One region of the Gordonia prachuapensis genome, then DNA from elsewhere that is predicted to be linked to it. Evidence: riboswitches for the same ligand, from Rfam matches in the RefSeq annotation. Region 1 holds a riboswitch; each other region holds the start of a gene.

Region 1 (10,234 bases):
CGGTGTTCGCCGCCGCGGCGGTGGCCTCGCGGACTGCGCTGCGCCGCTACGTGTCCATGCGGATGGCCGTGGGTCTGGTGGTCGGCGCGATCACCGTCGCCTCGCTGGTGGTGGCGATCCGGCTGACCCCCACCGACCCGGCCGCCGCCTACATGGCCACCTACAGCCGCGCCTGGCAGTTCGGTGTCGGTGGGCTGATCGCCGTGGCCGCACCGTTGTTCGCGTTGAGGTGGAAGTCGCCGCGGCTCGCGGCGGTGGTCGCCATCCTGATCGGCTGGCTCGGCTTTGCGGGCATCGTCGTCGCCGTGGTGACGATCGACTCCACCACCCCTTATCCCGGTACCGCTGCCCTGTTGCCGACGATGGGTGCCGCCCTGGTGATCGCGTCCGGGCAGTTGCGCCCCCGCCGCACACCCACCATCTCCACCCTCCTCTCCACACCCCCGCTCACCTTCCTCGGCCGCGTCTCCTACGCCTGGTACCTGTGGCATTGGCCGGCGATCGTGCTGTTCGAAACCGTCACCGGCGCAACGTCCTGGCCCGCACTGTTGCTCGTATCCGTGGTGGCCCTGGGCATCGCGACCTTGTCGACGCTGTTCTTCGAAGAGCCGATCATCAACAACCGTGAGCTGCGACGTAACGCCTCGGCGTCGATCTCGGTGGGCGTGACCGGTGTGGTGGTGGGTCTTGCCGTGACGATGACCGCCGGCGTCGTGGCCGTGCAGATCGCCAGCCGCGACACCGTCGCCAACGCCGCGCTCAGCTACCAGTCGGTGTTCGGTTCGGAGAGCACCGAGCCCGCGGGTCCGGTGGTGCCCAATCCCTTCCAGGCCTACGACGACCGGCCCGAACCGCACGAATGTCTGATCCCGGTCGGCGAGCAGGCAGCCGGTCACGACTGCACCTTCGGGCCCGACAACGGTCTTCCGGTGGTGCTGTTCGGCGACAGTCACGCCGACCAGTGGTCGGAGGCGATCCGCAGTATCGGCAGCACGCACGGCTGGCAGATTCACCAGTTCACCAAGGCCGCCTGCCCGGCGCAGAATCTGCGGCCTCGGCCGGGGGTGCCCGACCCGTACACCACGTCCGAGTGCACGCAGTGGCGGGCGGACGCGTTGCAGGACATCACATCTCTGGCGCCGAAGATCATCGTCGTGTCGTCGCTGTCGACATATGTCCCCGAACGGGCCGCGGTCGAGGCCGCCTGGGACGACACCCTGACCACGCTGCGCGCCACCGGCGCCCAGATCGTCTACGTCGCCGACACCCCGTACCCGGGGTTCCAGATCGCCGACTGCATGTCCGGCGCGTTGGACAACTGGCACCAGTGCGACTTCCCGCTCGACGGCTTCACCCGCATCGAGCCGATCCTGGATCAGCAGGCGGCGGGGGAGAGCACCGACATCATCACCATCGGCGTGAACGATCTACTGTGCGACGACAATCTGTGCTTCCCGGCGCGCAACAAGATCCTCTTCTATCGCGACGACTCGCATCTCACCGCGACCGCAGCCGAGGTGCTGGAGCCCGCGCTTGTCCGCCAGCTCGACGAGGCGCGATTCGACTACACCGGACGTTGATCACATGCGTTCTTTCACGCCGGCCCGGATCAGCCACCAGTTCACCGGGAAGGACGTGACAAAGCCGATGAGCATCGCCAGCTGCATGACCGCCCAGAACACCGGGGTGTCTGTCGGCACCGCACCACCCAGCCAGGCCGGGAACACCGCAAGCTGCGCGACGCCCATCGTTGTGTACATCCCGATCTGCCAGGCGGTCAGCGACAAGACGTCCGCACGCCCGGCCGCCCGCAGATTGGCTGCCCGTCCGCGGTCGCGATTCATCGGCGCGATCGCGAAGTACTGGAACCCGATTCCCGCAGCCAGTGCCGCGACATAGGCCAGCACCCAGCCCGCGTAGATCTCGTCGTCGAACAACCAGTCCATCCCACCGATGATCGCCACCGGTGGCACGGTGAAGATCAGCCATTCGACGACGAGGTCGGCGACGGTACACCCTGCGCCGCAATGGCTCGTCCCGACGAACACCGAGCTGCCCATCGACCTTGGCGATGACGCTCTCCCCAACGGCGGCATGTCCATGTCGGAGTCGGTATGGCCGTCCGACTCAGCCGACGGGCGCGGCGCCCGGCCCCACGCGATGTAGGCCATCACCCACAGCACCGACCCGAACAGCGCGCAGATCGGCCAGACCAGGTTCATCACTGCCATCGGCTGCGGTCGGCGGTATGCGTCGATCGCGAGCGCCGCAGCACAGATCAGTCCAGCCGAGACGCTCGCCCAGCTCGCCGCCGCCAGCCAGGTCGGTAGGTCGTTCGATGCAAGCATGGTCATCTGACCATGCTCGCATCGACGGTCATCGGCCGAAGTCCAGTCCCAGACCCAGCCGATCAAGCGGGTTCCGCCCGACGTGGCGAACCAGCGTGCGCTTTCTTCGCCGCCGACGGCGTGGCCGAACCCCGCCTCGAGGTGGCGTGATCGGTCGAGCCGGTGACGGCGCCTCCGGTGGGCGCGGCGCATCACTGATCGACCCTCCGCGCAGGTACTGCTCGAACAGTTCGCCGACCTCGTGGATGCGGTTCACCCGCGGCGGTGGTGGTGGACCACTCACCGGATTCAGCGACCAGCCCGCCCGACCCGCATCCGGACCTTCGCGGATGATGCGCGTCGTCCATTGGCCCGGATTGGGGCCGACCATCCGGTTGTGGCGAGGGCACGCCGGTGCGGTCTCGTCGATGTTGGTGCGACCGCCCTGTGCCCAGTCCTTCTCCGCATGGTGGATCTCCGCATGCGCGATCGGTTGCGAACAACCGGGCGTGGAACACCCACCGCCGCCGGGCTGCGCGAAGAGCGCCAGCCGCTGCGCACGACTGGCGAGTCGCTTGGACGTGCCGAGGTAAAGCGGTTGTGCCGTATGGTCTTTGAAGACTGCCAGATGCCACTGCGCCTCGGCGGCGATCTCGAGAACATCCTTGATCGGCAGGTGCGAACCCGTCGCGGTGGTGCCCACGCCGGCGCGCTCGCGGAGCTCGGACTCGTCGATCTTCACCACCAGGTGCGGCGGCAGACCGCGGTGACTCTTGCCGAGGACACCGCCGTCGAGGACCGCCTTCAACATCGCCTCGAACGCATCGTGGCGGCATTGCGCGGGCGTTCTCCTGTCGCGCTTCGCAGCTTCCTTCAGTTTCTCGATGTCGGCGTCGGATTCGACTCCGCTGGGTGAGTTCTCGTCGTCGGGGTTGTTCATGCCCGGTGCGGCCCACGCGGCGAAGAGAACTTCGAGCATCGCTCGGGCCTTGGGGCTGAGGACAGCATCGAGTTCACTCATCGACTGCGAGTCCTGGTTGCCGAGGCTCATCTGTCGACGCTTCTTGCGGTCGGCGTCGTCGACGAGTGAGCCGTCGGGATCGATGCGCTCGAGGAGGTGGACTCCCGCGGCAGTGAGTTGTTTCGGGGTGAGCGTGCGCGCGAAGTCGGACATCAACGCCTCGGCCGCATTCTGGACGTCGGCGGGGACGGACGACGGGATCTTGCGGATCGTCTCGATGACGACGTCGACATGCGCCGGGGCGGCATCACCATCGGCGATCGCATCGGCGAGATGCGCATAACGCGGTTCCATGAGTTCGCCCTGCAGCGAATACATCTCGGCCACGAAGCGCATGTGATTCATGCGGCGACGCGCATCGGGTATCCGCAGCCGATGCAACATCAGGTCGAGCAGTCCGCGATACCCGAGCTCGCCGACCAGGCCACGATCCGACACGTCCAGAACGCGGCGATGACCGATGCCGCTCATCCTCCGGTAGGCACGCTCGTGTTCTTCGGCGACCTTCATGATGGCGTCGGCGGACGTCGGTGTGGTGTCGACTGCGCGGATCTGATCGAGGACGGCATGCAGCTGCTGATACAGCGCTTCCACCTCGGTGACCGAATCAATGTCCGACATCCTGCTGCACCCCCCGATTGCAGTCCGAACGTATGTTCGAGAGTAACCTATGTCCGAAATGTCCGCAAGGGGCAATTTTCAGAATCGGAAGATGTCCCCTGGAAAACCCCTTGCGTCGACGAAAGTGGAGGTACTAGCGTCGCTCACGCGCTGACAACTGGTCAGCAGACGACCCTTGGAGTGATGAGCCGATGACCGCGCCGACGAGCACCGCTGTGCGCGGTGCACGGTCCATCCTCATTCATCGGGCCTCGATCTGATCCGTTCACGGATCCGAGGCCCATCTCGACAAGGGTCTCAACATTGTCTTCTTCATCTTCTGAACACTCTGTGACGCTCGCCGACTACGGCTGGGACGAGCAGCGCGACAACGACTTCGCGGAACACGCCGCGCAGGGCCGCGTACCCGGGCGGGTTGTGCGAGCCGAACGGGGCCAGTGCGACGTCGTCACCGCAGCCGGTCTCATCCGGGTCACCGTGCCGCCCGATTCGACCGGAGATCAGCACGCGCCGTGCACGGGCGACTGGGTGGCCCTGCATCCGGCCACCGCGCAGTCCGCGGCGACCGTCACGGCAATCCTCGATCGACGAAGCGCCGTCACCCGCGCCCGGGCGTCGGGCACCTCCGATGGGCAGGTGCTGGCCGCTAACGTCGACATCGTGGCGATCGTCGTCTCCCTTGCCGACCCGCTCAAACAATCCCGCATCGAACGGCTTCTCGCCCTCGCGTGGGAGAGCGGCGGCATGCCGCTGGTGATCCTGACCAAGTCAGACCAGTGTCCCGATGCCCATCAGAAGGCGGCCGAGGTCGCCGACATCGCGCCCGGCGTCAACGTGCTGGTCACCAGCGCCACGACGGGCGAGGGCATCGACGACGTCCGAAGCGCGATCACGGGCACCGTCGTTCTTCTCGGCCGGTCGGGCGCCGGGAAGTCCAGTCTCGGCAACCGCCTGATGGGCGCGGATCTGTTGGCGATCAACACTGTTCGCGACACGGACGGCAAAGGGCGCCACACCACCGCGTGGCGAGAGCTGCTGCCGCTACCGGGTGGTGGCGTCCTTCTCGATACTCCCGGGTTGCGTGGCGTGGGACTGCACGATGTCGACGACGGCCTCGATCAGACCTTCGCCGAGATCACCGATCTGGCAGAGCGCTGCCGCTTCACCGACTGCGCGCACCAGACCGAACCGGGCTGTGCCGTGCTGGCCGCGATCGAGGGCGGCGACCTGCCTCGTCGTCGGCTCGACAGCTATCACCGGCTGCAGCGCGAGAATGCCCATGCTGCGGCCCGCACCGACGCCCGACTACGTGCCGAGGCGAAGCGGTCGGCGAAGGAGATGGGGCGCCTGCGTAAGTCGATCAACCGGTCGCATCCGCGCAAGATGTGACGCCGACGCTGCTCAATCCTCGATCAACGTCGGATCAGTACTGAGTTCCACGGTCGCCCACAGCTGGTAGTCGGACGATTCCAGTCGGTCGACGACGAAGCGCCGGACCCGGTCCTCGTCCTCCACCCGCCAATCACCCGGTTGCACAAGGAAGTCGACTTCCACGTACAGCCGCCGGCCGAGGCGAGTGGCGCGCACGATCGGGTCCGGCAGCTCGTATTCGGCGGCTGCCGCGGCGGCTGCCGCTTCGATGTTCGCGCGGAGTTCGGCGGGTGGCGCCGCCTCCATCAGCTCGCGCAGACCCTGTCGCAGCAGGGAGGTCGCCATCGGCGCGATCGCTGCCGATGCGATCAGGACGAGGACGGGATCGACGTAGGCAGCTGCCGATTCGGCCTCGGACCGTCGCATGATGACGGCGACGACACCGCCGACAGCCACCATGAGACTCAGCAGCGCGCCGGCCCGCCAGCTCACCAGTTCGGCTTGCGCCAGCTGAGACAGCCGGGCTGGACCGCGCAGGAAGATCATCACCACCAACGACAACGCCGCCGACACGATCCCGTAGGCGACCACACTGCCGGCGGATGCGTCGGACCCTCCGTTGACGATCACGGCGACGGCGTCGGATGCGCCGTATACGAGCGTCGCCAGCAAGGCAGCGCCTTGCAGACAGACCGCGAGCGGGGTGGCGCCGTGGCGGCCGAACGGGTAGTCGGGGGTCGGGCGCGTCTCGGCGGTGCGGGCGGCCACGAGGGACACCGCCACCAGCACGATCCCGGCGAGCATGTACAGCCCGTCGAACAGGATGACGCTCGAGCCGCTGATGATGCCCCACACCAGCGCGGCCGAGCCGAGTGCGCCGGTGACGGCAAGGCTCAGCAGGAGGGCGCGGCGCTCATGTGATCGGGGATCGGCTGCCACGGGTTCCAGGGTATGGCAGTGCCGAGCCGCCCGGTCCGTGGTCGGTGGGATGATGGTGGGGTCGGACGTAACGGACACCATGCGAGAAGGAGACGGTTGATGGCTTTGGGTGACGACGCGGTCGTGGTCGCGGTCGACGGTTCGGAGAACGCACTGATCGCCACGCGATGGGCCGCCGGTGCCGCGGGACGAGAGAAGCTGCCGCTCACGGTGGTGTGCGCATTCGAGAACCCGCCCATCGTGCCCACGCAGGGTTTCCTCGACAATTGGCGCTCCGAGAGTCAGCAGGCGGTGGACAAGGCTGCGCAGGTCGCGGCCGAAATCGCTCCCGGCGTCGAGGTCACCGCCCAGGTCATCGAGTCCCGGCCGTCGCTGCTGCTGCAGGAGCTGTCCTCGCGGGCGAAGATGCTGGTCGTCGGCAGCCGCGGCCGTGGTGGGGTCGCCGGCCTGCTGCTCGGGTCGGTGAGCACCTACATCTCCGCGCATGCCGACTGCCCGGTCGTCGTGGTTCCCTCCACGGCACGTGCCGATGCCGCCGGCCCTGTGGTGGTGGGCGTCGACGGTTCGCAGGTCTCGCGCGTCGCCACCGCCGCAGCGTTCCAGCAGGCACAACTGTTGACGACGTCGCTGGTCGCAGTCAACGGTTTCGGCGCCATGTCGGGTGAGGTCATCGGCGGACGGCATCTGCCGCCGCAGCAGCAGATGCACGACGACGCGGAGGCGTTGGTGACCGGCCTGGTCGACGAGTTCCGCGCGGACTATCCCGATGTCGACGTGACAACCGTTGTGGAAGCCGAGAATTCGGCGCAGAGCATCGTGAAGTCGGCCGACGACGCGCAGCTCGTGGTCCTTGGTAACCGAGGTCGCGGCGGATTCCGTGGCCTGCTGCTCGGTTCGACCACGCAGTCGGTGCTGCATGTGACGAAGTGCCCGGTGATGGTGGTACACACCCAGTAGGGCGCGGTCAGCCGGTTACGAGGGAGCTCACACCACGCCGGAACGCCTGCGTGCTGGCCGGCGTGGTGTTGAATCGCCAGTCTCGTTCCTTGTCGGTCTGGAACCACAGGAACGCCTTCAGCCGCGGCTCGGCGTCGACGACGGCGAAGAAGTCGCGAATCCAGTCCGCCTTCATCTCCGGTGCGGGACCCTCGGCGCACCCGACCTCGGTGATCAGCAGCGGCAGGTCGGCGTCGAGTTCCCGGAGTCGAGCGAGGCTGGGGGAGAACAGGTCTGCCGCCGGCTGCCAGTGGTGGCCGGGGGTGTCGCCCCAGTTGTAGCCGTCGAGGGCGAGATAGTCGACGTGGTCTGCGCCCGGGTAGGCGTCGCCGAAGTCGGTGGTGGCAACGGTCAGCGCGTTGGGCGCCCAGACGAACGACACGTTCTCGACGCCCTCGTCGCCGAAGACGGACCGCATCCGCGACCACGCATTGCGATAGTCGGCCGCCGTGTTGCCGCTGACCCCGATCGACCACGGATACCAGGTGCCGTTCATCTCCTGCGCGAAACGCAACAGGACGGGTCGGCCCCACTCGGCGAGTTGGGCGGCCCAGCGTCGGAAATCGGCGTCGAAATCGCCGGCAGCGATGCGCGACAACGTATATCGCGGCTGCACGATCCCGCCGTCTGGCCGCCACGGTTCGAGGGTCAGCAATGGAGTGGCCCCGGCATCGACGATGGCGTCGAGATCGGTGGTCGGGGCGGAGTCGCCGATCGCGGCGAAGCGGTGCAGGTACGCGGGCGCTGCGCCGGCGAGCGCGGCCAGCTGGTCGATCGGGGAGGGGGATGTGTCGGAGGCAGGGATGACGCTGGGGATGTACGCCCCCCACGCGCGCCGCGGCCCAGCGTCCTCGCTGGTCGACGACCCGCAGGCCGCCAGCGGAAGGGCCGCGCCGGCGAGCAGCATCGTGCGCAGTGCCTGCCGACGCGTCCACCCTCGTGGCGACGCCAGGCCGGTCTGCGCAGAGCTCATGCGTCCATCTTGTCGACTGGGTGCCACTTTCCGTCGACTGGGCGCCGTTTTCCGTCGACTGGGCGCCGTTTTCCGTCGACTGGGTGCCACTTTCGGTCGACTGGGTGCCACTTTCCGTCGAGTGGGTGCCGTTTCCGGTCCACCGGGCGCCGTTCTCGGTTCAGTGGGCGTTATCAAGGCGCCGATCGAGCGGTAGCGGAACTACCATACGTTTTGTGTTCACGATGACCTTGTCCGTCCCGGACGACCTGAAGCGAGCCATCGAGGTCGAAGCGCGTCGGCGGTCCGTCTCCGAGGCCGAGGTCGTGCGGCAGGCGCTTCGTGAAGCATTGAGCGACGGCCCTGTTCGTCCTAGAGGTGGCTTGTTCACCGGTCGCGAGCCCGTTGCCGAACGTGTCGATGAGCTGCTGGAAGGGTTCGGCCAGTAGTTCTCGGTGCACCATCGCAACTTGCATTCGACCACCCGATGCTGTCGGATGGGGTGCGACACGGGGTGCCGGCATGGGTCGGCTGAGATCACACCCGTCGAACCTGCTCCGGTTAGCACCGGCGAAGGGATGGTCCGAATGTCTGCTGTGCCCACCTCTGAGCATGTCGTTCTGGTCACCGGCGGTGGCCGCGGCCTCGGCGCGCACATCGTCCTGGCGGCCGCCGCCCAGGGGGCCCGCGTTGTCATCAACTATCGCCGGAGTGGTGATGCGGCACGGGCTTTGGCCGACAAGATCGGTGACAAGGCATTCGTCGTCGGCGCCGACGTCACTGATCGAGATGCGGTGCGTGACATGGTCGCCGCCGCGGGCGAGCATTTCGGCACCCCGGTTACCGCAGTGGTGAACAATGCGCTGCCGGACTACTCCTTCAACGGTGAGCATCGGTCACACGCCGACGATCTCTCTTGGGGTGAGCTGGACGCGCAGTTCAGCGGCGTCGTCGGGGGCGCACTCAACGTCATCCAGGCGGCACTACCGGGAATGCGGTCGGCCGGCGGTGGTCGAATCGTCAACATCGGCACCAACCTGGTGCAGAATCCGGTTGTGCCGTATCACGATTACACGGCGGCGAAGGCGGCGCTGCTCGCGTTGACCCGCACGATGTCGCACGATCTTGGCCCCGACGGCATCACGGTCAACATGGTTTCCGGAGGGCTGTTGCGCACCACTGACGCCAGCGCTGCAACTCCGAGTGGGGTGTTCGACGCCATTGCCGACTCCACGCCGCTCCGGTCGGTGACCACGCCCGAAGAGTTCGCCGACGCCGTGCTGTTCTTCCTGTCCCCGTGGTCGCGGGCGGTGACCGGTCAGAACCTCGTCGTCGACGGTGGGCTGGTGAAGAACTGATCGGGCGCGTCGCCAGACCTTCCAGTTCCTTCTGTTCTCGGCACATAGGTCAGGTTTGGTCGCCGCCCGTGCTGGTCATACCGGTGGTGTGCCTGTCACCAGCCTCGTGAGCAAACCCTTCGAGTGGCTGTCGCATGCCCGGTCGGCGCGCGTCTTCCACCCCGACGGCCTGGTGTGCAGCGGGTACGCGGCCCTTTCGGGCGACACCCCACTGCCGGTGCGCTCGGGGCCGGTCACCGCGCGGGTGTCGAAGGGGGTCGGCACACCCGGTGGGCTTCCCGACATCGTGGGTCTCGCCGTGCGACTGCCCGTCGAGCCGTCGGTCGATGACGACGGAAACTCGCACGCCGTCTGGGATCTGCTGCTGGCGGGTCCCGCGCCCCTCGGTGGCCGGCTGCCGCTTCCGCTACCGACATTCCGCTGGCCGGGCGCGACGGTGTCGAGCCTGACCCCGTTCCGCCACGACGACACCCTGTACTGGATTCGGGCGCGCTTCATCGAACCCGACGACCTGTCCGGCCTGTCGCTCGACGAGTTGCGCAAAGCGGTCTACGCCGGCCGGCCGATCGTCGCGGTCGTGGAGGTCGCGCGCGGCGGCGCAGAGTTCGTCGCAGTGCTACGACTCGACCTCGACGTCCTGGCCGACCCG
Region 2 (10,234 bases), on a different contig from region 1:
TCTCCAGCGACGGGTGCTTGCGTTTGCTGGCCCTCCCCAACAGCGAGGAGAAGCCGTCGGCCCGCGCGGCATGAATGGAGTCGAGGGTTTGCCGTGGGTCGGAGAACGCGGCAGAGGTCAGCATGCCCGCGGCGGGATCGGCCGGATTCACCAGCGGCAGTGGGAGGGCGCGGGCGATGTCGACCGGGTCGTAGAACGCCGCCTGCTCGGGATCGAAGAAGCCGTCGACCGGTGCCAGCAACAGGTCGGTCCCGAACGTCGACCGCTGCGGGGTGAACACCGTCGACAGCGAGGGGCGCGGCACTCCCGTGTGCACCGCGACGATCTCGCGCAGCACATTGAGGACCTGCGTGGTCATCTCGTCGGTGGTGGCGAATCGATCGGCCGGGTCCTGGGCGGTAGCACGTTGCAGCAGAAGATAATACGACGGATTGTCGCGGAAGACCGGGGTGTCCTCGGGACTCGGCAGTCCGTCGAGATACCGGCCGTTGCGCTTCGGCATGTCCACCGTCAGTGCGGCGAGGGTCCGGCCGATGCTGTAGATGTCGGTGACCACCTGCGGCCCCGTCTTGACGATCTCCGGCGCCTGGAACCCGGGCGTGCCGTACAGGTGGCCGTACCCGTTGATCGCCGACACCGCACCGAGATCGATCAACTTCACCTCGTCACTACCCACCATGATGTTCTCGGGTTTGACGTCGTTGTAGACCAGGCCGACGGAGTGCAGGTAGCCGACCGCCGGGAGCACCTCGAGCATGTAGGCCATGGCGTGCTCGACCGGCAGCAGACCGGTGCCGCCCTCGTCTTCCGAGGTGATCTGCTTGAGGGTCTGGCCGCCGATGTACTCCATCACGATGTAACCGAAACGGTCGTCGTACTCGTTGGCGTGCTCGACGAAGTTGTAGATCTTGACGATGCCGGGATGATTCACCGACGCCAGGAACTGCCGCTCGGCGACCGCGACGGCCTGGGCCTCGGAGTCCGAGGAGTTCAGCAGGCCCTTGAGGACGACCGGCCGATCGGACACGTTGCGGTCGATCGCGAGATAGATCCACCCCAGCCCGCCGTGGGCGATGGCGCCGGTGATCTCGTACTGGTCGGCGACCACCGTGCCCTGCGCGAGTCCGGGGACGAAGGAGTAGTGCGCCCCACAGTGCGGACACTCGCCGGTGAGATCGCCCTCACCGGGTCCGGAGCTGCGCCCCACCGCTTTTCCGCACTTCCAACAGCTGCGCTTGCCCTCGGCGATGACCGGTTCGCTCAGGACCGCATCCGCCGGTTCGATGTCGATGATCTTCGGCAGCTCGACGAGTCCGCTGCCCAGCCGGCGATCGTGCACCATCGATCGGTTGCGGGGAACAAGGCGGCGTCCGGAGCCGAGTGCGGAGATCACATCGGTCGGGATCGTCGACCCGGCACGGTTCGCGACGCGATCGGTGGGTTCGTCACCCTCGTACGCGTCGTCGTCCGCCGCAGGGCCCGGCGTGTACTGCGTGCCGACGTCGAGGTCGGCCAGATCCGCCTTCTGCGTGCCGATGTCGAGGTCGTCGGCCGACGCGGCCTGGGTCCCGACGTCGAGTTCGTCTGCGGACACGGCCTGCGTGCCCACGTCCGGGTCGTCTGCCGAGGCGGCCTGCGTACCCACGTCGACACCGCCGGTGTCCGGTGCGGACTCCGGTGCGTCAGTGGGCTGTTCGTGCTCGCTCATATCGTCTCGGCCGTCGTCACTCGATCGGTTTCTCCCCTATCAGTCTCGGTACACGGGTTGTGGAGGTCCGGAGGCGGGCCCCAGGATGGACAGCCACCGGTTGTACATCTCCTGCCATTCTCCGGTCAGCCGGAGTCGGTCCAGAACCCCGTTGACGAAGCGCACCATGTCGTCGCGACCCTTGGGGATGCCCACGCCGTAGAACTCCGCGCCCAGACTCGGTCCGACCAGCTGCACCCACGGGTCCTGTTCGGCGAGACCGGCGAGGATGGCGTCGTCGGTGCTCACGGCGTCTGCCTGTCCCTGCTGCATCAGAACCAGGCAATCCGCCCAGGTGGTCGTCGTGACCATTCTGGCACGGGGCGCGATGGCCTGGAGGCGCCCGATCGAGGTGGTTCCGCGTGCGGCGCACACCCGCTTGTTCGCCAGCCCGGCGGGACCGTTCACCCCGGAGTTTCGTGTCGACAGAATACGTTGATATGCAACGTAATACGGTGTCGAGAAGGACACCTCCTGAAGCCGGTCGCAGGTGATGCTCATGGTCTTCACGACGATGTCCACGCTGCCGTCGACGAGGGCCTGGGTGCGGTCGGCCGAGCTGAGGACCCGGAACTCGATGGTGGCCGGGTTGCCGAAGATCGCGCGCGCCACCGCCCGGGCGATGTCGACGTCGAATCCCTGGATGTCGCCGCTGATCGGATCGCGGAAGCTGAACAGATTGCTGCCGATGTCGAGTCCGACGATGAGGCGCCCGCGTTCCTGGATCTCCGCCATCGTGCTGCCCCGCGGCATCCGATTCGGCGGTGGCAGCGGCCCCGGTCGCAGGCTCACCGTCGCGTCACAGTTCTGCGAGTTCGGGACGGGCTCGCGGGCGACCTGGCTCTCGGCGCCGGGCGGCGTCGGGTTGACGCCGAACGCGACGGGCGGGGGCGAATCCGGCGCGGGGAAGCGGAAACAGGCTGTCGTCGATGCGCAGATCGCCAGGAGCACGATGGCGGCCGTCAGCAGCCGTCTGATCGAGATGCCCGAAGCGCGCCGTGCGGTCATCGGTACTCCCGGATACGCGGGATCAGCCCGAGCACCACCGCGGCGGCGGCGAAGAGGGTGAGCATGAGGATGCCCGTGCCGGTGAATCCCAGGACGCGTTGCGCGGTGTTGATGTCGTCGCGGAACTCGAGCCGGGTGGTGGTGATGGAGTCGACGAGGGCCCGGTCGAGGTCGCGGTAGGCCTGCGCGGTGGTGAGGCGTCCGTCACCGACGGTCATCATCCGGGCTTGGGCGAAGTTGCCGTTTGCCATCTCCTGACGGACCTGCGCGTCGAGCTCGCGCCACCGGTCGAGTACGTAGTTGGCGTTGTAGAGCTGCGCGTCGGTGACGGCGCTGGAGTCGCCACGGTTGCCGTCGACCCGATCGAGGAGACGTTCGATCGCCGCGGTCGTGTCGGCGAAAGTGCGGTCGAGATCGTCCTGATCGCCGCGCCGCACCAGGGACAGCGTCTCCGCCGACCGCGCCTGCTGCGTCAGGATGCGCGCCGACGTGAGTTCCCGCAGCGGGGCCGAGCCGTCGATGCGCGCATTGTTGGTGGCCGCGACCGACATCAGTCCCGACGTCAGCAACCAGACGGTGCCGACGACCACCGCGATCAGCGCCGCGAGTACACCGATGTTGAAGCGTCGCCGGGTGCGTTTGGCGAGATAGCGGGTGGTCATCACGAGGCCGATGATCAGTGCGATGAGCGCGGCGTACACCCCCCACGGGGGCTTCGTCAGGGCGCTCTGTGGGTCGGCGATCGCCATCGAGCGGCGTTGATACAGCCGCTGGGCCGCCGGCAGGATCCGCTCCTGCATGAGCGACGACGCCTCGCCGAGGTACGCCGAACCGACCGGATTGCCGAGTCGGTTGTTGGTCCGGGCGACCTCGACGAGTCCGCTGTAGACGGGGATGCTGATGGCGAGCGTGTTGAGATCGGCGTCGATCTCGCGGTCCGCGGTACTGGCGGGCGCATCACCGACGTCCTCGGCCGAGCCCGCCGCGATGACGAGCGACGACGACGCCGTCGCCAGCGCGTCGGAGTACCGGGTCCGCAACTCCGGCGATTCCAGACCGCCGGAGATGAACGCTGAGTTCGCCGAGGCGTCGGCGATCGACAGCGAACTGTAGAGAACTTGCGATGCCTCGGCGAGCGGTTCGGTCCGGTCGATCATCAACCGCAACGTCTGCGTCCGGTTTTCCAGCGTCGTGGAGGCGTAGAACCCGGTCGCGAGGCAGGCGACGGCGAGGATCACCAGGATCAGGATCAGCTTGCCCGGGCTGGTGACCGCGTAGTGGCGCAGCGTCGTCAACGGCGACTGCGCGCGCTGCCGAGCCGACGACACCAGATCGCGACGATCGGACAGGACCTGCCGGATCGGGGGAGCTGTGGGACCGGGTCGGATCGTCCGACCGGCGCGGGTGAGCGCGGTCCGCATGGGCGAGACGTCGCCGGTCACGTCAGCTGCCTTCCGAACTCTCCATGATGCCGGCGTCACTTTCCGTTCGTGCCGGTCGCGCCGGCGTCGAGTTCACGGTTCTCCACCTTGTCTGTCGCCGCGGGCAGTGCAGATGTTTCGCCCACCGCCGGACACGGGTGCGGCGGTCCGATCATCTGCCTCAACCCTAGCTCTCACCTGCGTGCACGGCTCGGTGGGAGGGGCGTGTCCCGCGACTCGCCGAATCGGGTCACCCCGATCGACGCACACGGTGAATTCCGGGTTCGCGCACTGGTCACTGTCGAATGACTCACATACGGTGGGTGTCGTCCGGCCTCGGACTCATGTCGGGGTGCGTCACGAATTCAGGAGGCAGGGTGCGCGGAGACGGCGACGGTTGGGTGGTCGATCCGGACGGTTCACGCTACTGGGGCCGTAACGGGGCGGCAGGCCTGTTGCTGCGGGCACCGATGCCCGACGGATCCATCGCGATCCTGCTCCAACACCGGGCCGTGTGGTCCCATCAAGGCGGCACCTGGGGGCTGCCGGGCGGCGCCCGCGACTCCCACGAGAGCGCGATCGACACCGCGATCAGGGAGGCCGACGAAGAGGCCGGGATCGGTGACAGCGAACTGCGCGTGGTCGCCGCGCTGGTGACCCACCAGGCGCCGAGCGGCTGGACCTATACGACCGTGATCGCCGAGGTGGACGAGCCCGTGCACACGATCGCCAACTTCGAGTCCGCCGAACTGCGTTGGGTGCCGGAGGGCGACGTGTCGAACCTGCCGCTGCACCCCGGATTCGAGAAGGCCTGGCCCCGTCTGCAGGAGCGGATCAGCGCGCTCGACCCGCAGAGCTGAGCAGCCGATTGGCGCCGGCGATCAGGGCGTTCACGTTCGCGTCGTCGGCGGTCGGCCCGGTTCCGTAGGCCCAGCACTGGCGGTCATCGTGCTCGCACAGCAGGAACGTCATGACCATGTCGTCGACGACGTACTGATGCAGGCCGACGATCTGCACCGGCGCGCCGAGGTCATACAGCATCGAGGTCAGCGCCCCGATCGGGCCGGCCGCGGTGGCCTGCAGGGAGATGATCCGGTCGGCGAGGGCGATGGTGGCCCGGCAGGTGACCGAGTCCTGATGGTCGCGGGTCGAGGTCCACGTGCCGAGCCGGATGGCTCCGCGCGGCGCGAACTCCTCGAGGAAGTCCTGCCAGTTCAGGCCGGTCGCCTGCTCACGTAGACCGCGGGGCAGTGGGCGGCCGAATCGGTCGTGGAACGGGTCGCATCGCGACGGCTCGTATGTGCCGGGACTGGGATGACCATGACTGGGATGACCATGACTGGGATAACGCTGAATGGTGTGCATCGGATCTGAATTCTCATCGGAGATGGAGACCGACGGGCAGGCAACGCAGGCGACCCCGCAGCGGGGGGTCGGTCGAATCAGACCCCGCTGCGGCGGGTTACGAGCGCGCTCTGCTTGCACATCATGATGGCGCCAACCATAGACCTCGCCCGTTCCGGGTAGCAACCGACTTATCGGCCGAACGGGCGACGCGTGGGAGCTCAGAAGCGGCCGCGGAGTTCCGCCGCCGCTGTTGTGGCGTCCTCGGCCGCGGTGATGGCGCGGACCACCACGGCTCGTCGCGCACCGGCGGAGGTGACCGCGTCGAGGCGATCGGCGTCGATGCCTCCGATGGCGAACCAGGGTTTGTCGGTCCCGGTCGCCGCAGCCGCCGCGACCAGGTCGAGGCCGGGTGCCGACCGGCCCGGCTTCGTCGGGGTCGGCCAGCACGGTCCCACGCAGAAGTAGTCGACATCGTCGTCGTCGACAGCGTGCCGCATCTGGTCGGTGTCGTGCGTCGAGATGCCGATGGCGATCCCGTCTCCGGCCACCCGCCGGGCCATGTCGGCGGGCAGATCGCCCTGGCCGACGTGCAGGACATCTGCCCCGGCCAGCGAGGCGATGTCGGCACGATCGTTGACGGCGAGCAGCGCGCCACGGCGGTCGACCACCTCACGTATCCGCCCCAGGATCTCGAGTTCCTCTCGCGCCTCGAGCGCACCGAACGCCGCTTCCCCCGGTGAGCCCTTGTCGCGCAGCTGGACGATGTCGACCCCACCGGCCACCGCGGCGGACACGAAGTCGACCAGGTCGCCGCGCTCACGGCGGGCGTCGGTGCACAGGTACAGACGGGAGTCGGTGAGGCGCGCGATCCTCGTGGTTCGGATGTCGGTCACGATGGTCACGCTAGTGCGTCACCCCACTGCTGCCTGAGGAGCCCGCGACGAAGGAGCGTGCGTCACCACCGTTGCCTGAGGAGCCCGCGACGAAGGAGCGTGCGTCACCACCGCTGCCTGAGGAGCCCGCGACGAAGGAGCGTGCGTCACCACCGCTGCCTGAGGAGCCCGCGACGAAGGAGCGTGCGTCACCACCGCTGCCTGAGGAGCCCGCAACGAAGGAGCGTGCGTCACGAAGGCCTCCCTCGTCCGGCCGTGCGGCACGGACATGACGAAAATCTGCGTCCTCAGGCCGCTCCGAGGGGAATAGCCCCTCGGACGGCCCTCACGATGCAGATTCTGGTCACCGCTACTCTGGAGGAGTACGACACGGGAGTCCGGGGTACGCCGGGCTGAGAGTGCGGAACGACCCTCCGCTGACCGTTTGACCTGATCCGGGTAATGCCGGCGAAGGAAGGATGATCTGCGTGGCGCATGCCGACACACACCATCGAACAACCCGTGAACTCGCCGTCGTCGGCGGCGGCGTCATCGGCCTGACCTGCGCATTGGCCGCGATCGATGCCGGTTGGCGGGTCCGCGTCCACGACGCCGGGACCGATCGTCGGGCGGCCTGGGTGGCGGCGGGGATGTTGGGCTCGTTGGGAGAGGGGCACCCCGGCGAGGACGCTTTGCTGGAGTTGTCGGTGGAGTCGGTCCGCCGTTGGCCGGCCTTGCTGGCGCGGCTGGACGACCCGCAGATCCTCGCGGCCACCGACTCACTCTTCGTCGCCGCCGCGTCCGCCGACGCCGAGCACCTCAGGACCCTCGCCGACTTCGTCTGGGCGCGACAGCCTCGGGCGCACGACGATCTGCGGCCCGTCGGCCCGAGTGAGATCCGACAGCTCGAGTCGGGACTGAGCTCGCGACTGCACAGCGGCTTTCTCGCCACCGGCGAAGGCGCCGTCGACAATCGTCGGCTGCTCGGTCGCCTGCGGACGGCGATCACCGACAGCGGAGGGGACATCGTCGACGACGAGGTCACCGATCTGTCGGCCCTCGACGCCGACGAGATCGTCGTCGCCGCGGGACTGGGCAGCCGGGCGCTCGCCGCAGATCTCGGGTTGTACGCCGCCAAGGGCGAAGTGTTGCGGCTACGCCGCACCCGCTGGTCGGTGCCGTCGCCGACGCATGTGGTGCGGGCTCGCATGCACGGCCGGTCGGTGTACCTGGTGCCACGCCACGATGGTGTCGTCGTTGGCGCGACCCAGTACGAACCCTTCGACGAGACCGCGGTCGCCCCGGATGTCGGGGGCGTGACGGACCTGCTGTCCGATGCTGTGGAGCTGATGCCGGGCCTTCGGACTTACGAACTGATCGAGGCCGGCGCCGGACTGCGGCCCTGTTCCCCCGACGGTCTGCCCGTCGTCCGCCGAGTCGACGAGCGGGTCGTCGTCGCCACCGGCCACGGACGCAACGGAATCCTGTTGGCGCCGTACACCGCTGACGTGGTGACGACGCTATTGGGCAACGACCGTGCCGAGAGCGTCGCCGGCGCCGCGAATGATGGAGGAGTTCGATGATGACGATCACCGTCAACGGGGAGGCCCGGGAGATGAGTACCGACGCCTCCGTGGGGGATCTGGTGGAGGCGATGGGGTTGCCGCAGCGTGGGATCGCGATCGCCGTCGACGGCGAGGTGGTGCCCCGAGGCCGGTGGGACCGATCGCTGCACGACGGCGCCGGGATCGAGATCGTCACCGCGGTCCAGGGAGGATGACATGACGACGGACAGCACGACCGAGAACATGACGATGACCGAACGCGACACCCCACTGCGGATCGCCGAGCGCGAGTTCACCTCCCGGCTGATCATGGGCACCGGAGGTGCGGCGAATCTCGCCGTGTTGGAGCGTGCCCTGATCGCGTCCGGAACCGAGCTGACGACCGTCGCACTCCGGCGGGTCAGCCCCGATTCGCGGACCGGGATGATCGAGTTGCTGCGTCGCCTGGGCATCGTGATCCTGCCGAACACCGCCGGATGCCACACCACCGCCGAAGCGGTGCTGACCGCTCAACTGGCGCGGGAGGCCGTCGAAACCCATTGGGTCAAGCTCGAAGTGGTCTCCGACGAACGGACCTTGCTGCCGGACCCGATCGAACTGCTCGATGCCGCGCGCGCCCTGGTCGACGACGGTTTCGCCGTCCTGGCCTACACCAACGACGACCCGGTGCTCGCCGCTCGGCTACAGGACCTCGGCGTCGCGGCGGTGATGCCGCTGGGCTCGCCCATCGGCACCGGACTCGGAATCGCGAACCCGCACAACATCGAGATGATCGTCGCCGACAGCGCGGTGCCGGTGATCCTCGACGCCGGGATCGGCACCGCGAGCGACGCGGCCCTTGCGATGGAACTCGGTTGTGATGCAGTACTTCTCGCCTCGGCGGTCACCCGCGCCGACGACCCGGAACGGATGGCCGCAGCGATGCGGCATGCGGTGATCGGCGGCCGGTACGCGGCCGGCGCGGGCCGCATCCCGAAGCGCTTCTGGGCGCGGGCATCCTCGCCTGCTCGGGCCTAGGAAAGGTCGGGCCTCCTCGGATCAACCAGCACAGGTTCGTGATTGGGCGGTCTCGGTTGGGTGTCCTGTCGGCGTTCATCGAACAGGACTTCATCGAACAGGACTTCATCGAACAGGACTACGGTGCGGTGCAGTAGGGTGTCGACACAATGGGCAGCAACCTGGGGGATTTGACCTGCAATGACGACTGCTGAGTTGGCCGAGAGGCGCGTTCTGGCCACCATTGGTATCGGGCGAATCGTCTGGGGTGCCACGACCGCGCTTGCTCCGCGCACTGTCCACCAGACGCTCCTCGCGATCGAGTACCCGGGCCCAGACCAGGGGATTTGGATAAAGGCCTTCGGGATCCGCGACATTCTCCTGGGTGCCGCAGCGCTGCACCCCGACAGCACGGTTCGGCGGGCGACGCTGAGAGCTGGGATCGTGATGGACATTCTCGACGCGGGGGTGGTGGCTGCGGCGGCTCGGCGTGGACTCCCAAGGCGAGCCGCAACGATCGGAATGCTGCTCGCAGGCGGTACGGCCATGTTCGCAAGCGCCGGACCGCAGATCATCAGAAAACTCGGCTGATCAGCGGGTCCTGTCCGAGGCCAGACCGGTCAGGACACCCGGGCCGGTCGGGACACAGGGGCTGCCGGCGCGTCGTCGACGAGCTGGTGCGTGACGTCGTAAGCCGCCCGCATCCGCGCCATCTCCGCGTCGCGCACCCGGTACCCGCGACGGGAGATCCGTTGTGGTCCACCGCCGACCACCATCCGGAGGTGTCCGAGACCCGCCAGGGCCGGGCCGGCGGCCCGGATGACGTACTTGAGCCGGGTGTCCGGAATGTGCAGTGCCTCCGCATCGGTGTCGCCGAGGAACACCCTTTGCAGCCCGTGCACCAGGGTGGTCGCCACCTTTCGGCGTGCTGCGTCCGGGCCGGGAAAGGTGTTGGCCAACTCGGGAATCAGGTAGTCGTCGGTCAGTGCGACCACGAACTCGCGGTCGTGGTCATCGGGTCCCGGCGAGGTCAGCCGATACAACTCCTCGATGCGGATGTGATCGGCCGCATCGGTCGGATTCAACTCACACATACCGATCACGTGCCCGACGTAGCGCCACAGGTGATAGATCGCGTCGAGGTCGTCGTTGCTCAGCCGCACCCCGAGGCTGCGCATCGCATCGAGGGCGATGTGGCCGAACTCTGCCATGGTGAATGCCATGTACGGCTGCGGGATCGGCACGCCCCACGCCGCTTCGTCCCAGATCCCGGCCCGG
Region 3 (10,234 bases), on a different contig from region 1:
GGCCCACATCACCCAAAACGGCTGGCAGGCACCGGAATACTGGGCACGGTCGGATGGCGAGTGGACGACTTTCACACTGTCGGGGCGGCGTCGGCTGGTGGGCGACGAACCCGTGATGCACGTGTCCTTCTACGAGGCCGACGCCTACGCGCGGTGGGCGGGGGCGCGTCTGCCCACCGAGTTCGAGTGGGAAGCCGCCGCGGTGTCCGGCGACAATGCGCGCGGGCAACTGCTCGATCCGCAGCGCTGCCACCCCGGCCGCGCAGGAGCGACGATGATCGGCGACGTGTGGGAATGGACGGCCAGCGCGTACCTGCCGTATCCCGGTTTCGTACCCGCCAACGGCGCAGTGGGTGAGTACAACGGAAAGTTCATGTGCGATCAGCATGTGCTGCGTGGCGCAAGCGCGGTGACCCCACCCGGACACGAGCGTGCGACCTATCGCAACTTCTTCCCCGCCCCGGCCCGCTGGGCCTTCTCCGGACTGCGGCTGGCCCGATGACGCTCGGTGTCGACGATCCGCTCGCCGCGGACGCAGTGGCCGGCCTGTGGTCGAATCCCCCCACCCTGCCGACGAAGTGGCTCTACGACGAGCGGGGCAGCCTGCTCTTCGACGAGATCACCCGCCTGCCCGAGTACTATCCGACACGCCGGGAGACCGAGATCCTGCACGCCCGTGCCACCGAGATCGCGGCCCTCACCGACGCCGCGACGCTGGTCGAATTCGGGTCCGGGACCTCGACGAAGACCCGGTTGCTGCTGCAGGCGTTCGCCGACCGGGCAGCCGCGGACGGGCGGAGTTTCACCTACGTTCCGCTGGACGTGAGTACCGAGATCCTCGAATCGTCGGCGTCCGAACTGGCGCAGGACTTTCCCGGTATCCGGATCGAACCGACCGTCGCCGACTTCACCGCACCCGACATGACGCTCCCGCCCTCCGACGGGCCCCGGATCGTGGTGTTCCTCGGTGGCACGATCGGCAACTTCGACGACGCGATGCGCGCCGCCTTTCTCAGCCGGTTGGCCAAGGCGCTCGACCCGGGTGACTACTTCCTGCTCGGTGCGGACCTCATCAAAGACACCGGGCGACTGGTGGCCGCCTACAACGACAAGGCAGGCGTGACCGCGGATTTCAACCGCAACATGATCGAGGTGCTGCGCCGCGGCCTCGATGCCCACGGTCTCTACGTCGACGACTTCGATCACATCGCACGTTGGAATCCTGCTCGACACCGCATCGAGATGTGGCTGAGGGCGCGGCGCGACGTGGACGTGTACTTCACGGCGGTCGAGCGGCGCTGGCAGCTGGCCCGCGGCGCCGAGGTGCTGACCGAGATCAGCACCAAGTTCGACCGGACCGATCTCGCCGACGAGCTCGCCGAGGCCGGCGTGGTGGTGGAACACCAGTGGACCGACGACAAAGGCGATTTCCTGCTGACCCTCGGTCGGCGCTGACGCTCAGTGGTTCCTGCCCTCAGTCGCCGGCGAGCAGTTCCCGGACCCGCGGGATGACCTGCGTGCCATATAGTTCGATGCTGCGCATCAGGGCGGCATGCGGCAGTGTGCCGTGCGAGTACTTGAGGTCGAATCTGTTCAGCCCCAGCATCGTCGACGTCGAGGCGATCTTGCAGGCCACCGTTTCGGGTGAGCCGACGTACAGTGAGCCGGCCGGACCTGCGGACCGTTCGAACTCGATCCTGGTGGGCGGTGGCCATCCCCGTTCACGTCCGATCCGCGTCATGTAGCCGCGATAGTGCGGCCAGAGTTCCTCGCGGGCCTGCTCATCGGTGTCGGCGACGTGGCCGGGTGAATGCACACCGATCGGTAGATCTGTCGGCTGGTCGAGTTCGGTGAGGGCCCGACGGTACAGATCGGTGTAGGGCGTGAACCGGGCCGGCTCACCGCCGATGATCGCGAGCATCAGCGGCAGCCCGTAGGACGCGGCGCGGATGACCGATTCGGGGCTGCCGCCGACCGCGATCCACGTCGGTAGTGGCGCCGACTCCAGCTGCGGATAGACGTTCTGCGACATGAGCGGTCCGCGCGTCGAGCCGGACCAGGTGACCGGTGAGCCGGTCCGCAACTGCGCAAACAGCGACAGCTTGTCGGTGAACAGCTCCTCGTAGTCGGCGAGATCGAAGCCGAACAGCGGGAACGACTCGGTGAACGAGCCGCGCCCCAGGATCACCTCGGCGCGACCACCGGACAGCGCATCGACCGTCGCGAACCGCTGGAAGACCCGGATCGGATCGTCGGAACTCAGCACCGTCACCGCGGACCCCAGACGGATTCGACGGGTGCGGGCCGCAATCGCGCCGAGCATCACTTCGGGTGCCGACACCGCATAGTCGTCGCGGTGATGCTCGCCGACACCGAGGAAGTCGATGCCGACCTCGTCGGCCAACACCCCTTGCTCGAGGACGTTGCGCAATGTCTGCGCCCCGGTGAGTGCCGTTCCGCCGTCGTCGACCGTGATGTCGCCGAACGTGTCAAGACCGAGTTCCATGATTGCGAATCGTAGCCAATACCAGCCCCTGCACCACGGCTGTGAGAAGCTATGGAACGCATCGGCGATGACCGCCGACCTACACAACCTGGCTAAGGAGTATGCCCGATGTGGGATTCGTTCTGGGACTTCATCTGGTACACGATCGTCATCTTCGCGTTCGTTGCCTACCTGATCGTCCTCTGGCACATCATCGTCGACCTCTTCCGTGACAAGTCGTCCGGCTGGATCAAGGCCGTCTGGATCATCTTCCTGGTCCTCATCCCCTACATCACCGCCATCGTCTACCTGCTCGCCAAGGGACGCGGTATGGCCGAGCGGCAGAACGAGGCCGTCAAGGAGGCCAAGCAGGCCACCGACAGCTACATCCAGTCGGTCGCGACCCCGAAGAGCCCGGCCGAGCAGATCGCCGACGCCAAGCAGCTGCTCGACTCCGGCACCATCACGCAGGACGAGTTCGACGCGCTCAAGAGCAAGGCGCTCAGCTGAGCTGATCGCCGACGGAACCCGGTTTTTCGCCGACAGCACCCGGTTTTTCGCCGACAGCACCCGCTTCTTTGTGGAGGCGGGTGCTGTTTCGGTTGTGCGGCGGGTGCTGTCGACGAAACCGGGTTCTGTCGGCCGCCGTGCTGGGCGCGAAACGTAGGTGAGGTTCCGGAGCTACTTCGCCACCGCGAAAGGGTCGCCGGTGTGACCGACCACGTCGGCAACACTGTCGATGACCCGGGTGGGGCGGTACGGGAACAGCTCCACCGACGTCGGGGTCGAGATGCCGGACAGGACCAGGATGGTCTGCAGGCCCGCCTCCATCCCCGAGATGACGTCGGTGTCCATGCGGTCGCCGATCATCAGCGTGTGCTCGGAATGCACCCCGATCTGGCGCAGCGCGGAGCGCATCATCAACGGATTCGGCTTGCCCACGTAGTACGGTTCGCGGCCGGTGGCGCGGGTGATCAACGCGGCGACCGCGCCGGTCGCCGGTAGTGATCCGGCCGCGGACGGTCCGGTGGCGTCCGGATTGGTGGCGATGAACCGTGATCCGAGTTCCACCAGGCGGATCGCGGTGGTGATCGCCTCGAACGAGTAGGTCCTCGTCTCGCCGAGCACCACATAGTCCGGTGCCGAATCGGTGATCACATAGCCGATCTCGTGCAGGGCCGTGGTGAGCCCGGATTCCCCGACCACATAGGCCGACCCGCCCGGGCGCTGCGACTCCAGGAAGCGAGCGGTGGCCAACGCCGAGGTCCAGATCGCCTCCTCCGGAATGTCGAGGCCCGTACGGAGCAACCGCGCACGCAGGTCGCGCGGTGTGCGGATCGAGTTGTTGGTCAGCACGATGAACGGGATCTCGTTGTTGCGCAGCTCCGCGAGAAACGTGTCGGCACCCGGGATCAGGTGATCCTCGCGGACGAGAACGCCGTCCATGTCCATGAGGTAGTTCCAGCCCGCGGACTCCTCTGCGCCATCCATGCCCGAATTATCGACCGGCAGTCCGACGAGGGAGTGAAAACCCGGCGAATCCATGGAACTCGGCCGGCGGCCGCCCTCACCCCTTGTGCACGCGCCACAACGGGTTGACCGGACCGTGCCCGGCGCCCAGCGGATAGGCCGCCTCGAGCCCGCGGGTCACCCATCTCTTCGCGAAGCCGATCGCCTCGGGCGCCGAATGCCCGTGTGCCAGCGCGCAGGTGGTCGCGGCAGCCAGGGTGTCGCCGGCGCCGTGGTCGTGGGTGGTGTCGATGCGTGGATGGTCGAACTCGTGGAAGGTCTCGCCGTCGAACAACAGATCGGGACTGTGCGTGGACGACCGCAGGTGCCCGCCCTTGACCAGCGCCCAACGCGCCCCGAGAGCGTGCAGCGACCGGGCCGCGGCCCGTTGGGTCTGCTGGTCGACGACCTGGATGCCCGTGATCAGGGCCACCTCGTCGAGATTCGGGGTGACCACCGTGGCGAGCGGGATCAACGCAGACCGCAACGTCTCCAGAGCCTCGGTCGCCAACAGCGGATCACCGTGCATCGATGCGCAGACCGGGTCGACGACGAGCGGCACCGAGCCCGCGCCGCCGATCCCGAGTCCGACACACTCCTTGGCCACCGCCTCGATGATCGGCGCCGACGCCAGCATCCCCGTCTTCGCGGCGCCGACACCGATGTCGGTGACCACGCTGCGCATCTGCGCGGCCACCGTGTCCGGCGCGATCTCCTGAAAACCCTGGACGCCGAGCGAGTTCTGCACGGTCACCGCGGTGACCGCCACACAGCCGTGCAGTCCGAGCAGCGCGAAGGTGCGCATGTCGGCCTGGATGCCGGCACCCCCGCCGGAATCGGAACCGGCGATGGTGAGCACCCGCCGCGGTGTGGCACCCGGTTCGGCGGTGGGTAGGCGGAGATCGTCGGTCATCGTGTGGGCGAACCTCCTGCAGTGGCAGTGGCAGTGGCCTCCAACGGCAGGTAGACGCGGTTGCCGTGCTCGGCGAACTCCGCCGACTTCGCGGCCATCTCCTCGGCGATCTTGCGGTCGATGTCCTCGGCGGTCACCAGGCCGTTCTCCTCGGCGTAGGTCCGAACATCCTGCGAGATACGCATCGAACAGAACTTCGGCCCGCACATCGAGCAGAAGTGGGCGGTCTTCGCCGGTTCGGCGGGCATCGTCTCGTCGTGGTACTCCCGCGCGGTGTCCGGGTCGAGAGCCAGATTGAACTGATCGGTCCACCGGAACTCGAAGCGCGCCTTGGACAATGCGTCGTCGCGTTCCTGTGCACCCGGATGGCCCTTGGCGAGATCCGCCGAGTGCGCGGCGATCTTGTAGGTGATCACCCCGACCTTCACGTCGTCGCGGTTCGGCAGACCGAGGTGCTCCTTCGGTGTGACGTAACAGAGCATCGCGGTGCCGGCCTGCGCGATCATCGCCGCGCCGATCGCCGACGTGATGTGGTCATAGGCCGGCGCGATGTCGGTGGCCAGGGGGCCGAGAGTGTAGAACGGGGCCTCCTCGCACAGCTCTTCCTCCAGGCGCACGTTCTCCGCGATCTTGTGCATCGGAACGTGACCGGGGCCCTCGATCATCACCTGCACACCATGCGATTTGGCGATCCTCGTCAGCTCTCCGAGCGTGCGGAGCTCAGCGAACTGCGCCTCGTCATTGGCGTCGGCGATCGATCCCGGGCGGAGGCCGTCACCGAGCGAGAAGGTGATGTCGTAGCGCGCGAAGATCTCGCACAACTCCTCGTAATGGGTGTAGAGGAACGACTCCTGATGGTGCGCCAGACACCACGCCGCCATGATCGAACCACCGCGCGAGACGATGCCGGTGACGCGTCGGGCGGCCAGCGGCACATAGCGCAGCAGCACACCGGCGTGCACGGTCATGTAGTCGACACCCTGTTCGGCCTGCTCGATCACGGTGTCGCGGTAGATCTCCCACGTCAGCTTGGTGGGATCGCCTTTGACCTTCTCCAGCGCCTGATAAATCGGCACCGTGCCGACCGGGACCGGTGAGTTCCGCATGATCCACTCCCGGGTCATGTGGATGTCCTTGCCGGTGGACAGATCCATGATGGTGTCGGCGCCCCAGCGAGTGGCCCACACCATCTTCTCCACCTCTTCGGCGATCGAGCTGGTGACAGCCGAGTTGCCGATGTTCGCGTTCACCTTCACCGCGAACCGCTTGCCGATGATCATCGGCTCCGATTCGGGGTGACGGTGATTGGCCGGAATCACCGCCCGGCCCGTCGCGACCTCCTCGCGGACGAGGTCGACGTCCACACCTTCGCGAGCGGCGATGAACCGCATCTCGTCGGTAACGATCCCGGCGCGCGCCCACGCCAACTGCGTCGATGCACCGTCGATCGGTTCGGGCCGGTGCCACGCATCCCGTGTCGGTGGCAGGCCCGCCTCGACGTCGATGGTCGCGGTCGCGTCGGTGTACGGACCGGACGTGTCGTAGACGTCGAGATGCTCGCCGTTGGTCAGATGGATGCGTCGCGCCGGGATACGGAGATGGTCGATCTCGCGGTAGTGCTTGCTGCTTCCCTCGATCGGTCCTTGGGTGACCGTCGAGACGGCAGCTTCGGATACACGTGTTCCCATGATTGCGACTCCCTACGCCGGCATTACCCGGACAGGTTCGGGCGGTCGGCGACCGCCTGTCGCCATCTCAGCCCCCGGTGATCGTGGGAGCCCCCGCGCTGTTCATTTGTCGACCACGGAGGGTGCCGTGGTGCACCCCAACCCTACGACGTCGCTGCGTCGGGGGCCGGGCAGGGGCGACGGCGCGCCGACCTACGCCTGCGTAAGGTAGGCTGTGACACGAATCACAAACGACCGTCACCGCTGCCGGAAGGGGAGCTTCGGCAACGGTGATCTGTAGTGCTCAGGAGGGGATCATGCAGCGGAAACATCGACATCGACCACCGCAGTCCGCGCAGGCCATCCTGCAGCAGATCTCGCAGGTCGTCCACAATCCAGACCGGGATCGATTCGAGCTGTGGGTCGCCGGGGACCTGGTCGGCGTCCTGGGCTACAGCAGAGAGACGGTTGGCGGGACGTCGACCATCACGATCCTGCACACGGTCCTCTACGACGAGTACACCGGGCACGGTCTCGGCACCCGGCTGATGGTCGGTGCGATCGGATACGTGCGCGATCAGGGCGCCCGACTGCGGCCGGTGTGCTCGTTCACCAAGTCCTATCTCGATGCGCACCCCGGGATTGTGGCGCTGGCGCCTGCGTGAGGTTGTGCGGGGGGTTTCGATACGCGCCGGGCTCGCAGGCTCGCGCGGCGCTACTCAACCGGCGGGGGATGGCCCGGCTCGCAGGGGTTTCGATACGCGCCGGCTCGCAAGCTCGCGCGGCGCTACTCAACCGGCGGGGAAAGGGCGCTACTCAACCGGCGGGAAATCCGGGCTCGCCTTCTCTCGCTGGCCGAGTAGTCGGCGAGCGACAGCGAGACGACGTATCGAGGCCTCCGCAGGCTAAGTTAGGCTACCCTGACAGAGCTTGTTGCAGTCGAGGGAAGGCCGTTGTCGCATGGCGGAACAGACGAAGACCAAGTCGCGCGGGTGGCAGGGGGCGGTCCTCAAACTCCTCGGTGCCGACGATTACGAGATCACCGTGACCAGCAACGAGCCGGTAACCGACCACTACATCCGCCTCGGCTTCACCGGCGGCGGTCTGCTCACCGAGCGTCCGGTGCACCCCACGATGTGGATCCGCATCTGGTTCGAGAACAAGCACGGCAAGCTGCATCAGCGGGCCTACACGCTGGTCGACCCGGACCCGGCCACCGACTCCTTCTTCCTCGAGTTCGCCATCCACGACGGCGCGGCCGCCCGGTGGGCGCAGGCCGCGCGGCCCGGCGACACCATCTCGTCGACGTTCATGGGTTCCAAGTTCGCGATCCCCGACCCGGCGCCGAAGGGCTGGCTGCTCGCCGGCGACATCGCGGCCCTGCCCGCGATCAACTCGTTGCTCGACGGGATCTCGGGTTCGGCCAATCCGTCGGCTCCCGCGACCGTGTGGCTCGAATACGTCCATGAGTCCGACACGACGCTGCCGCTGCGGTTGCGCGACCAGGACACCATCAACTGGATCAAGCGCGACGGGCCGGCGCTGTCGGATGCGGTGCGCGACGCGGCATTCGACGCCACCAACCACTTCGGATTCGTCGCCCTGGACATGAAGAGCACCCGCGCGGTCGCCGCGTCGTTCAAGAACGACTACAAACTCGGCAAGTCGGATGTGAAGTCGCAGGCCTATTGGCGGGAGAACGGTCCGGAATCCTGACCGGCCCACCAGGCTCGGCCGCCGCCCACTCGCCCATGCAGTGATGCTCGAACGTCAGGTCGTTAAGGTTTTCCTAACCTATAGTGGGGGCCACGGTACCCCGACGACAGGCGATCCTGTTGACCACTGACACCGCGGTGACCCCGGCCGGACCGGGCGCCCCTGCACCGGCTCCGTCGGGCCTGCGGTCGATGTCGCGACTCGCCGTGGTCGTGCTGCTCATCGGCACCGCGGTCGGCCTCACCTTCCTCGGATTCTTCGTCGGCTCCGGTGATTACACGGTCACCGACGCCTGGCGCGCCCTGTTCGGTGACGGCGACCCGACCACCCTCGAGGTCATCCGCAACAACCGTGTGCCACGCACGCTGCTGGCGGTCCTGGTCGGCGTCGCCCTCGGCGCAGCCGGCGCCATCATGCAGGGCCTGACCCGAAACCCATTGGCGGACCCGGGCATTCTGGGCGTCAACTCGGGAGCGTACTTCGCGATGGTCGTCGCCGCGGTCGCCTGGGACGTCAGCTCCACGGGCGGCTACATGGCGGCCTCGATGGTCGGCGCATTCCTGGCGGCGACCCTGGTGTACTTCGTCGGCTCGCGCGGCATCAGCGGCGCCAGCCCCGAGAAACTGGTGCTGACCGGTGTCGCGGCGGGCTCGATCTTCAGCGGTATCGGGTTCGGCCTGACGATGATCGATCCGAAGTCGTTCGACGCGATCCGCTCCTGGCAGGTCGGCACACTCGACGGGCGGGACTGGTCGCAGGTGTCGGTGGTGTGGATCCCGATCGTCGTCGGAGCGCTCGCGGCGATGATCCTGATCCCATATCTGAACGGTCTGGCGCTCGGCGACGACCGGGCCCGTGCACTCGGGGTACCCGTGGGGCGGGTGCGGCTCGGTGGATTCGTCGTCGTGACCGTGCTGTGCGGGGCGGCCACCGCGGCGCTGGGGCCGATCACCTTCGTCGGACTCATGGTTCCGCACGTCGTGCGCATCCTGTTCGGGCCCGACAACCGCTGGCTGCTGCCGGTGTGCGTCGTGGTCGGACCGATCGTGATGGTCGGGTCGGATCTGCTGGCCCGCGTGCTGACCTCCAGCGAGTTGCCGGTCGGGATGGTGACCGCGTTCATCGGCGCGCCGGTTCTCATCGCGTTGGTCCGTCGGCAGCGCGGAGGTGAACAGTGACCCTACAGAAACCGCTGCCACCGACCCCCACTTCGGCGCACTGGCCGCGCCGCATCAAGATGATCCGCACCCGGACGATCAGTGTCCGAGTGGATCTCGCCGCCGTGGTGATCGGGACCGTCCTCGTCGTCGTCGCCCTCGCGGTCGGGGTGTGGTCGCTCGGCGTGAGCACCACCGACAGCCCGCGCCTCGGCATCGTCGACACGCTGAAGGTGCTGGCCGGCATGACATCCGGCGCGCCCGCCGACCTCGTCGCTGCCGCGCTGCCCGCAGTGGTGATCGCGCTCGTCGGCGGGGCTGCACTGGCGTTGTCGGGCGCGATATTCCAGACCATCACCCGCAATCCGCTGGGCAGCCCCGACATCATCGGTTTCACCACCGGGGCCTACACCGGGGCGCTGATCGCGATGCTCGTGCTCAACCTGGACTCCGCCGGGGCGACGGTGGGTGCGCTGATCGGCTCGCTGGCGACCGCCGTTGCCGTCTACTTCCTCGGAATGCGGGGTGGCACAAGCGGTTACCGATTCGTGGTGGTCGGGATCGGCATCAACGCCATGTTGGTGGCGTTCAACGGCTATCTGATCGCCACCTCCAACGTGCAGAACGCCGCCGCCGCGGCCTCGTGGGGGATGGGCAGCCTGCACGACATCCGGATGTCGGACACCGTCCCGGTGATCATCGGGCTGGTGATCCTGGTGCCCGCCCTGATCGTCATCGCGCCACGGATGCGGATGTTCGAGCTGGGCTCCGACTCCGCACAGAGCAA

What was found. Region 1 has a riboswitch for thiamine pyrophosphate ahead of V1Y59_RS19985 (3-oxoacyl-ACP reductase). Riboswitches for the same ligand answer to the same signal wherever they lie in the genome.
Positions count from the first base shown of each region.
Region 2: linked by a shared signal. The riboswitch ahead of thiO (glycine oxidase ThiO) and the one ahead of V1Y59_RS19985 (3-oxoacyl-ACP reductase) in region 1 are both predicted to bind thiamine pyrophosphate.
Region 3: linked by a shared signal. The riboswitch ahead of thiC (phosphomethylpyrimidine synthase ThiC) and the one ahead of V1Y59_RS19985 (3-oxoacyl-ACP reductase) in region 1 are both predicted to bind thiamine pyrophosphate.

Region 1 covers NZ_JAZDUE010000019.1:41,906-52,139, reverse strand. Annotated here, with positions in the region: gene V1Y59_RS20025 (acyltransferase family protein) at 1-1,580, shown strand, start outside; gene V1Y59_RS20020 (DUF4396 domain-containing protein) at 1,581-2,354, opposite strand; gene V1Y59_RS20015 (HNH endonuclease signature motif containing protein) at 2,377-3,969, opposite strand; gene rsgA (ribosome small subunit-dependent GTPase A) at 4,300-5,358, shown strand; gene V1Y59_RS20005 (cation diffusion facilitator family transporter) at 5,371-6,279, opposite strand; gene V1Y59_RS20000 (universal stress protein) at 6,379-7,236, shown strand; gene V1Y59_RS19995 (glycoside hydrolase family 26 protein) at 7,244-8,248, opposite strand; gene V1Y59_RS19990 (ribbon-helix-helix domain-containing protein) at 8,473-8,676, shown strand; TPP riboswitch at 8,728-8,824, shown strand; gene V1Y59_RS19985 (3-oxoacyl-ACP reductase) at 8,815-9,585, shown strand; gene V1Y59_RS19980 (hypothetical protein) at 9,674-10,234, shown strand, end outside.
Region 2 covers NZ_JAZDUE010000012.1:23,396-33,629, reverse strand. Annotated here, with positions in the region: gene V1Y59_RS14975 (serine/threonine-protein kinase) at 1-1,708, opposite strand, end outside; gene V1Y59_RS14970 (glutamate ABC transporter substrate-binding protein) at 1,748-2,755, opposite strand; gene V1Y59_RS14965 (hypothetical protein) at 2,752-4,197, opposite strand; gene V1Y59_RS14960 (NUDIX hydrolase) at 4,554-5,036, shown strand; gene V1Y59_RS14955 (hypothetical protein) at 5,011-5,541, opposite strand; gene thiE (thiamine phosphate synthase) at 5,742-6,419, opposite strand; TPP riboswitch at 6,776-6,890, shown strand; gene thiO (glycine oxidase ThiO) at 6,884-7,978, shown strand; gene thiS (sulfur carrier protein ThiS) at 7,978-8,175, shown strand; gene V1Y59_RS14935 (thiazole synthase) at 8,177-8,977, shown strand; gene V1Y59_RS14930 (hypothetical protein) at 9,158-9,547, shown strand; gene V1Y59_RS14925 (oxygenase MpaB family protein) at 9,577-10,234, opposite strand, start outside.
Region 3 covers NZ_JAZDUE010000002.1:269,791-280,024, reverse strand. Annotated here, with positions in the region: gene egtB (ergothioneine biosynthesis protein EgtB) at 1-502, shown strand, start outside; gene egtD (L-histidine N(alpha)-methyltransferase) at 499-1,455, shown strand; gene V1Y59_RS03655 (LLM class flavin-dependent oxidoreductase) at 1,475-2,506, opposite strand; gene V1Y59_RS03650 (SHOCT domain-containing protein) at 2,615-2,995, shown strand; gene V1Y59_RS03645 (HAD-IIA family hydrolase) at 3,167-3,976, opposite strand; gene thiD (bifunctional hydroxymethylpyrimidine kinase/phosphomethylpyrimidine kinase) at 4,053-4,907, opposite strand; gene thiC (phosphomethylpyrimidine synthase ThiC) at 4,904-6,595, opposite strand; TPP riboswitch at 6,588-6,702, opposite strand; gene V1Y59_RS03630 (GNAT family N-acetyltransferase) at 6,892-7,239, shown strand; gene V1Y59_RS03625 (siderophore-interacting protein) at 7,535-8,290, shown strand; gene V1Y59_RS03620 (FecCD family ABC transporter permease) at 8,410-9,468, shown strand; gene V1Y59_RS03615 (FecCD family ABC transporter permease) at 9,465-10,234, shown strand, end outside.